2 regions of the Pseudarthrobacter defluvii genome follow, and region 2 is predicted to be linked to the other one. Evidence: predicted binding sites of a transcription regulator. Region 2 holds the regulator's gene; the other holds the start of a gene.
The links. The regulator HrcA, encoded in region 2, represses chaperone genes, less so after heat shock. The targets are predictions, from matches to a motif close to TTNGCACTCGNNNNNNNCGAGTGCNAA.
Positions count from the first base shown of each region.

Region 1: groES (co-chaperone GroES) is a predicted target of HrcA. The motif match lies at 2,600-2,626, and genes of this name have one in related genera.

Region 1 covers NZ_CP066362.1:2,848,830-2,853,241, forward strand. The annotation lists gene JCQ34_RS13115 (dihydrofolate reductase family protein) at 1-328, shown strand, start outside; gene groL (chaperonin GroEL) at 461-2,071, opposite strand; gene groES (co-chaperone GroES) at 2,150-2,443, opposite strand; gene JCQ34_RS13130 (hypothetical protein) at 2,698-3,078, opposite strand; gene JCQ34_RS13135 (class I SAM-dependent methyltransferase) at 3,133-4,389, shown strand.
Region 2 covers NZ_CP066362.1:2,141,122-2,145,533, forward strand. The annotation lists gene JCQ34_RS09860 (16S rRNA (uracil(1498)-N(3))-methyltransferase) at 1-658, opposite strand, end outside; gene dnaJ (molecular chaperone DnaJ) at 661-1,788, opposite strand; gene hrcA (heat-inducible transcriptional repressor HrcA) at 1,877-2,890, opposite strand; gene JCQ34_RS09875 (DUF3097 domain-containing protein) at 3,065-3,913, shown strand; gene JCQ34_RS09880 (DUF4870 domain-containing protein) at 3,990-4,400, shown strand; gene hemW (radical SAM family heme chaperone HemW) at 4,410-4,412, opposite strand, start outside.

The DNA of each region.
Region 1 (4,412 bases), 710 kb from region 2:
CGGCTCCCTGCACGATCCCAGCTGGGCAGGGACCACAGTGCTGCCGGATGCCGCCGCGGCCGGCAGGCTCCGGGAGGACTACGGGCAGGTGCACATGTTCGGCAGCGGGTTCCTCATCCGGTCCCTCCTGTCGGCAGGCGTGCTGGACCGTCTTCACCTGTGGCTTTATCCCGTCGCGCTCGGACAAGGCAAGCGCCTTTTCGACGACGGCGCCGTACCCACCACTTTCAGCCTGGCCGAGCCGGCACGCAGCTTCCCCAAAGGCGCTGTGTCTTTGGTCTACGAGCCTGTAGGCGGCGTAGAGACGCGGGACATGGCGGCGGGTTAAAGGGGCCTCGTTCAGGGGACATGAAAAAGGCTGGCCCGGCAAATGCCGGACCAGCCTTCTCAGCCAAAGAGCTGGGCCCACGCCGTCAGGGTTCCCTAACCGAGCGAAGCGAGGTTAGGGAGACGGTGGGGACTAGTGGCTGTGGCCTGCGTGCTCGTCCTCTTCGGCCGGCTTCTCCACGACCAGGGTCTCGGTGGTGAGAACCAGGGCGGCGATGGAGGCCGCGTTGCGGAGGGCTGCACGGGTGACCTTGACGGGGTCGATGACGCCCGCGCCGATCAGGTCCTCGTACTCGCCGGACTTGGCGTTGAAGCCGTTGTTGACCTCGGCGTCGGCAACCTTGGCGGCCACCACGTAGCCGTCGAAGCCGGCGTTCTGGGCGATCCAGCGCAGCGGCTGGACCAGCGCGCGGCGGACGATGCCTACGGCTGCCGCGGCGTCGCCTTCCAGGGCCTTGACCGAGGCGTCCTCATCCAGTGCCTTGAGGGCGTGGACCAGGGCGGAGCCGCCACCGGAGACGATGCCTTCTTCAAGGGCAGCGCGGGTGGAGGACACGGCGTCCTCGATGCGGTGCTTCTTTTCCTTCAGCTCAACCTCGGTGGCCGCGCCGACCTTGATGACGCCGATGCCGCCGGCCAGCTTGGCCAGGCGCTCCTGGAGCTTTTCGCGGTCCCAGTCGGAGTCGGTGCGGGTCAGCTCGGCGCGCAACTGGGCAACCCGTGCCGCTACGTCCTCGGCCGAACCGGCGCCGTCCACGATGGTGGTGTTGTCCTTGGTGACGGTGATGCGGCGGGCGGTACCCAGCACCTCCAGGCCAACGGAGTCCAGGCTCAGGCCCAGCTCCGGGGAGACAACCTGCGCGCCGGTGAGGGTGGCGATGTCCTGCAGCATGGCCTTGCGGCGGTCACCGAAGCCCGGAGCCTTGACGGCAACGACGTTCAGGGTGCCGCGGATGCGGTTGACGATCAGCGTGGACAGGGCCTCGCCCTCAACGTCTTCGGCAATGATGAACAGCGGCTTGGAGGCCTGCAGCGCCTTTTCGAGCAGCGGCAGGAATTCCTGGATGGAGGAGATCTTGCCCTGGTTGATCAGGATGAGTGCGTCCTCGAGGACAGCTTCCTGGCGCTCCGCGTCGGTGACGAAGTACGGAGACAGGTAGCCCTTGTCGAACTGCATGCCCTCGGTGAGGACCAGTTCGGTCTGCGTGGTGGAGGACTCTTCGATGGTGATGACGCCATCCTTGCCCACCTTGCCGAAGGCCTCGGCGAGGAGCTCGCCGATTTCGTCGCTCTGGGCGGAGATGGCGGCAACGTTTGCCACCTGGGTGCCTTCAACCGGCCGGGCGTTCTCCAGCAGGCGGGCAGCCACGGCTTCAACCGCAACTTCGATGCCGCGCTTGATCTGGCCGGGGGCAGCGCCGGCTGCAACGTTGCGCAGGCCTTCCTTGACCAGGGCCTGGGCCAGGACCGTGGCGGTGGTGGTGCCGTCGCCGGCAACGTCGTTGGTCTTGGTGGCTACTTCCTTGGCCAGCTGGGCGCCAAGGTTCTCGTAGGGATCGTCCAGTTCCACTTCGCGGGCGATGGTGACGCCGTCGTTCGTGATGGTGGGGGCGCCCCACTTCTTGTCCAGGACGACGTTGCGGCCGCGCGGGCCGAGCGTCACCTTGACGGTGTTCGCGAGCTTATCGATGCCGGCCTCAAGGGACCGGCGGGCAGCGTCATTAAACGCAAGCTGCTTTGCCATGGTTTTGTCCTTTCAAAGACAGAACCCCGCACTACCGGCCAGCATGAGCATGGCCGGCGGCACGGGGATCCGGAAGAGTTACTTTACGACGATCGCCAGGACGTCGCGGGCGGAGAGCACAAGGTACTCGGTGCCGCCGGTCTTGACTTCGGTTCCGCCGTACTTGGAGTAGATGACAACGTCGCCAACGGCTACGTCAACGGGGACGCGGTTGCCGTCTTCGAAGCGGCCGGGGCCTACTGCGACAACTTCGCCTTCCTGCGGCTTCTCCTGTGCGGAGTCCGGGATGACCAGGCCGGAAGCCGTGGTCTGCTCGGCTTCGAGCGGGCGGACAACAATACGATCCTCAAGAGGCTTAATAGAGACCGACACTCGGACCTCTCCTTTTCGTCAGCAAATTCGTGGACTGGAAAGCTTTCCGCCGTAGCTGGCAAACCGTCGTCGCGGTGCCGGCAGCAGCCTGGCTGGCAGCTCTTCATGTGTTAGCACCCTCCTAGGGAGAGTGCTAATGAAGACTCTATGTAAGGGTTAGCACTCGGTCAAGGTGAGTGCCAACGTTTCGTCACGGGCGTACGCCATTAGCAGGACGTACGACGCCGGGTGGCGGGGCCGAAGCCGCAGCGCACCTACCGGCCCAGGTCGTCGAAGTCCACGTCTTCGCCGCCGTCGGAATCGCCGCCACCCTGCTTCCGGCCCCGATAGAGGAACCACCCGGATCCCGCTGCGGCGAGCAGCGCAATAACGAGGAAAACGATGCTCCCCGCCCGGGCGCCGTCGTACAGCCCGCGGATGTCCTTGGCCTCCTGGGTGTTGTCCTGGATGTCGTTGCCGCCCACGGAGTAGACGGTGGCGTTAAAGGTGTCCAGCAGGAAGATGATCACCAGCAGGGCGATGCAGACCACGGCCACCACGGCAGCGGCGATCAGCACGGGACGGGCGAACCTGGCCGGCCCGCTGTGGCGGGGCTCGTGGTCCGCGGTCTCTCCGGGGGCTGCGCTCTCATCCATGGTTTCAACAGTATCCGCATCCCGGCCGCGCGCTCCTCCACTACGCTGGAACCCATGGCTCACGCTCCCCAGGACCAGATTGCACAGGACCAGATCGCACCGCTGTTGACCCCCGAGGGCTGGGAGCTGCTGGCGTCCCTGGGCCCCTACCGGGACGAGGATTCGTTCGAGCTTAATTCCGCCCTCCGCAAGGCCGGGCACTCTCCCGAGCTCGTATCCGCCGTGCTCACGCAGTCCCGGCTGCGGACCCGGGCCGAGGCGAAATTCGGCGAGTTTGCCCGGCAGATGCTCTTCACCCAGGCCGGACTGGAGCAGGCCACGCGCCTGAATGTCGCCGCCCACCACGCACGCCGGTTCGCGGCTGCGGGGATCAACCACGTGGCGGACCTGGGCTGCGGCCTCGGCGCCGACTCACTGGCCCTGGCTTCCCTGGACATCAACGTCACCGCCGTCGAAATGGATGAAACCACCGCGGCCTGCGCCACAGTGAACCTCATCCCGTTCCCCAACGCCACGGTGGTCCACGCGGACGCGGCGGCGGTCCCGCTGGAAGGGATCGACGGCGTCTGGCTGGATCCGGCCCGCCGCGTCACCTCCACCTCCGGCACCAAACGGATCTGGGACCCCGAGGCGTTCTCGCCGCCGTTGTCCTTCGTGGAGTCGCTCGCCGCCGGGGGGAAGGCGGTGGGAGTGAAGATGGGCCCGGGCATGCCGCACGAATCCGTTCCCGCCGGGTGCGAGGCGCAATGGGTGTCGGTAGGCGGCGACGTCACCGAAGTGACCTTGTGGTTCAACGCCGTGCGCAGGCCCGGTGTCCGCCGCGCTGCCCTGGTCCTGGGTTCCCAAGGGCCGGCCGAGCTCACCAGCGGGGAGGACTTCGGCGCCGGCCCGACAGCGCCGGTGGGAGCCGTGGAGGGGTACCTGTACGAACCCGACGGCGCCGTGATCCGCACCGGGTTGGTGGCGGACGTGGCGCTGGAACTCGGCGGACACTTGGTGGATGAGCACATCGCCTACATCTGCGCCCCGGAGCTCCTGGACACCCCCTTTGCCAGGGCCTACAAGGTCCTGCAGGTCATGCCCTACAACGTCAAGGCGCTGAAGGCGTGGGTGAAGCAGGAGGGCATCACCGTGCTGGACATCAAGAAACGCGGCACCGCGGTGACCCCGGAAGAGCTGCGGAAGCAGCTGCTGCCGGGCGGGAAGAACACCGGCGGCAAGGGCGGAGCCAGGAAGGGCGGCAAAACGGCCACCCTGGTCCTGACCCGCATCGGCGAGGACCGGGTGGCTATCGTGGTGGAACCCGTCTGACTGCCTGGCCGGGAGCCCCTCGC
Region 2 (4,412 bases):
AGAGTTTGGTTACTTCCCGCGGGCTGATGCCGCCCTCCGGGCCTACGATCAGCAGAATTTCACGGGGGCCGGCACCTGCACTCCCCTGCCATGCCTCCAGGACGGTACGCAGCGGCCGCACGGCGTCTTCATGCAGGATGACCGCCAGGTCTGCCGCCTCCACGGCGGCGGAAAGCGCCGTGGTGTCGACGGCGGCACGGACTTCCGGGAGCCAGGCACGCCGCGCCTGCTTGGCGGCCGCCGTCACGGTTGATTCCCACTTGGCGTGCGCCCGCGCTGCGCGGTCGCCCTTCCAGCGGACGATGGACCGTTCAGACTGCCAGGGAACCACCGCGTCGACGCCCAGTTCCGTGGCTGTCTCAATGGCCAGTTCGTCGCGGTCGCCTTTGGCCAAAGCCTGGACCAGCACCAGCCGGACCTCCGGCCTGTCTTCCACCGTCAGGCTGCTGCACTCCACCTCGAGCCCGGACGGTGCGGCCGAGATAACCTTTCCGGTCATCCGGGTGCCGGCGCCGTCCACGATGTCCACAGCCTCGCCCGGCGCCAGCCGCTTGACGGTGACGGCGTGCCGCGCCTCCGCCCCTTCGAGGACGAACGTGCGGCCCGGCGTCGTTGCGTCCAGGGAACCAGTGGAGGTGAAGAAGACGGGGTTGCTCACCGCTACAGGTTCCCGAACCGGTCCCGGAGCTTGGCGAACATGCCGCCGCTGGCGGCCAACTTGCCTTCGGTAATCTGCTCACCCCGGAGCTTGGCAAGTTGGCGCAGGAGGTCCTCCTGCGCGGAGTCGAGCTTGGCCGGGGTGTCCACCTGCAGATGCACCTTCAGGTCGCCGCGGCCATAGCCCCTCAGGTGGGTAACACCCAAGCCGCGCAGGGTGATGATTTCGCCTGACTGGGTTCCCGGCTTGACGTCGATCTCCTGGGTACCGTCGAAGGTTTCGAGGCTGACGTCCGTGCCCAGGGCCGCAGCGGTCATGGGGATGTGCAGGGTGGCGTGCAGGTCATCGCTTTCGCGCACGTACGTGGGGTCGTTGTTGACGCGGATCTCGACGTACAGGTCGCCCGCCGGGCCCCCTGCAGGGCCGGCCTCGCCCTGGCCGGAGAGCTGGATGCGGGTACCGGTGGCGACACCGGCGGGAACCTTGATGGTCAGCGACCGGCGGCTGCGGATGCGGCCCTGGCCACTGCATTCGTTGCAGGGATCCTTGATGACAGTGCCGAAGCCTTCGCAAGTGCCGCAGGGGGCTGCCGTCATGACCTGGCCGAGGATGGAGCGGACGGCCCGCTGGACCTGGCCGCTGCCGCCGCAGATGTCGCAGCGTTCCGGCTGGGTCCCGGGACGGCAGCAGGATCCATCACAGGTGGGACAGACCACAGCGGTGTCCACCTCGAGCTTCTTGTTGACTCCGAATACGGCGTCGCGGAGGTCGATCCGGACACTGATGAGTGCGTCCTGGCCGCGGCGGACGCGCGACGCCGGACCCGAGGCACCACCGGCGCCAAAGAAGGTGTCGAAAATGTCCTGGAACGCGAATCCCTGGCCTGCGTAACCGGCGCCGCCGAAACCGTTGTCCGTGCCGTTTTCATTGCCGGTGGTGTCGTAGATCCTGCGCTTCTGGGGATCGGAAAGGACCTCGTAGGCGTGCGTTACCGCCTTGAACCGCTCTGCAGCGTCGGCACCTGGGTTAACGTCCGGGTGAAGGGTGCGGGCCAGCTTGCGGTAGGCCTTTTTGATCTCTTCGCCCGTAGCTTCGGGTGAGACTCCAAGGACGTCATAGTGGCTGCTCAAAATTCGTGTCTCTTCCTTGTTGTACTGCGTTCAGTTGGTCGGCCAGGGCTCTTGTTTCACAGCCGGAGCAAGCTCCGGCAGCCAAGAGTCAGGGCCCCAAAATCCTCGAAAGGTAGCGGGCTACCGCCCTGACGGCGGCCATGGTGGTGGGATAGTCCATTCGGGTAGGACCGAGGATTCCCACTTTGGCTGCGCTGTCCGGACCGTAGCCGGTGGCCACCACGGAGGCCTCAGCAAGCCCGTCGTAGGGGTTCTCCCTTCCGATGCTGACAGCCACGCCCCGGTGGTCCTGGGCCATCTCGCTCAACAGCCGCAGCATCACCACCTGTTCCTCGAGCGCCTCCAGCACAGGGCCAATGCTGAGGGGAAAGTCCACATTGGACCGGGCGAGGTTGGCGGTGCCGGCCATGACCATGCGGTCTTCCCGACTGCTCTGCGCCAGCCCCTCAAGGCCGACGGCCAGCGCGTGTGCCGCCTGGCGCTGCGAGTGGGGCGTTGCAGCCACGACGGCGGGAAGGGCCTGGGCGAGGTGGCTCAGCCGGGTTCCCCCCAGGGCAGCCAGGAAACGGGTGCGCAACTCGGCCAGCGCCTCGTCGCCAAGGTCCTGGCCGACGTCCATGACGCGCTGCTCCACCTTGCCGCTGTTGGCGATGAGGACCACGAGGACCTTCCGCGGTGCCAGCAGCACGAATTCGATGTGGCGGACAAGTGCCCTGCTCAGGTGCGGGTACTGGACCACGGCCACCTGGTTGGTCAGTTGCGACAGCAGCCGAACGGTTCGGTCCAGTACGTCGTCGAGGTCGTCCGCGCCCTCCAGGAGGGTCTGGATGGCACGGCGTTCTGCAGCCGAAAGGGGCTTGACTGCCGAGATCTGGTCGACAAAGAGCCGGTAGCCCTTGTCGGTGGGGATCCGGCCGGCGCTGGTATGGGGGGCGGTGATCAGCCCCTCGTCCTCCAGCGCGGCCATGTCATTGCGGATGGTGGCGCTGGAAACGCCAAGATGATGCCGCTCCACCAGGGCCTTTGACCCAACCGGCTCGCGGGAGTGGACGTAATCCTCCACGATGGCCCGCAGTACTTCCAGTTTGCGTGGCTCGCTCACTCTCCACCTCCATCCATGGTCCGGGGCCGCCCGCCCCGCCCGGTGCCACCCGGGGGTTAGCACTCGACATGCCTAAGTGCTAACAGTCTATTATGCCTCGGCCCGTTGTTAGCATTGGTACCGCTCCGGGCGAAACTCCCGGGCTAAGGAGCTAGCGCTAGGCGGATCGATTCCATGGATTACCAGAACTGGGGCCCCCGGGGCATTTCCGCTCCCACGCGGACGGAGCTGCCCGAGGTCCCCGTGGAGCGCGGCATGGTGCTTGAGGAAGTACAGTCCGGCTGGGTGGGCGCCGTCACCCGCGTGGAGAAGTCCGGCGGAATGCACGTCGTTGCATTGGAGGACCGCCGCGGAAAGTCGCGGTCCTTCAAGCTGGGGTTCGGTTTCCTCCTCGAGGGCCAGCCCATCCGGTTGATGCCGCCGGCGCCCAAGGCGGCCGTCGGTGCTCCCGCCGGCAGGACTGCCTCCGGTTCGGTGCGCGTCTCCGGCCAGCGCGCCCAGGTTGCCAAGGCAAGCCGGATCTGGGTGGAAGGCAAGCACGACGCCGAACTGGTGGAAAAGGTCTGGGGAGACGACCTGCGCGTGGAAGGCATCGTCGTCGAGCCCCTCCACGGCATCGACGACCTGGCCGCTGCCGTCGCGGACTTCAGGCCCGGCCCGGGCCGCCGACTCGGTGTGCTGGTGGACCACCTGGTTCCCGATTCCAAGGAATCCCGGATCGCCCACGCCGTCATGGCGTCCCCGGGCGCGGCCGGCAACGTCCTGATCGTCGGGCACCCGTACGTGGACGTGTGGCAGGCAATCCGCCCTGCAGTCCTGGGCATCGAAAAATGGCCCGCCATCCCCCGCGGGCAGGACTGGAAGACCGGGATCCTCAATGCCTTCGGCTGGCCCCACGCCACGAAGGAAGACATCGGCCTCGGATGGCAGAAGCTGCTCGGTGCCGTACGCACGTACGCGGACCTCGAAGCGTCGCTGCTGGGCCGGGTTGAGGAAGTCATTGATTTCCTCACCGTGCCCTGACGGGCGGGCGACGGCCGCAAAGCCAGTATTCTTGGTAGTAGTCAGCACCAACTTGCACCTCAGAAGGACACAGACTGTGGCAGAAAACGCACGTGATCACAGGGACGGCCAGGGCCGTTCCGAGTACCATGGCGTACCCGCCAACGCCCTGCCGCTTACGGCCAGCGAAGACCGCCAATGGGCCACGCTGGCTCACTTCGGCGGAATCCTGGGGTGTATCCCGTCGCTGCTGATCTACCTGATCTTCCGCGACCGCGGGCCGTTCACCGCCCAGGAGTCCAAGGAAGCGCTGAACTTCAGCCTGCCGCCCACCATCGCCGCGGTCCTGGCCAACATCCTGGTCTTCATCCCCTACGTGGGGAACATTTTCGCGGTCATCGCCACACTGATCTGGGTGGCGCTCACGTGCTTCTCGGTGGCCGCCGGCATCCACGTCAACCGCGGCCAACCGCACCGCTACCAGTACAACCTGCGCTGGATCAAGTAGCGGCCCAGGTCA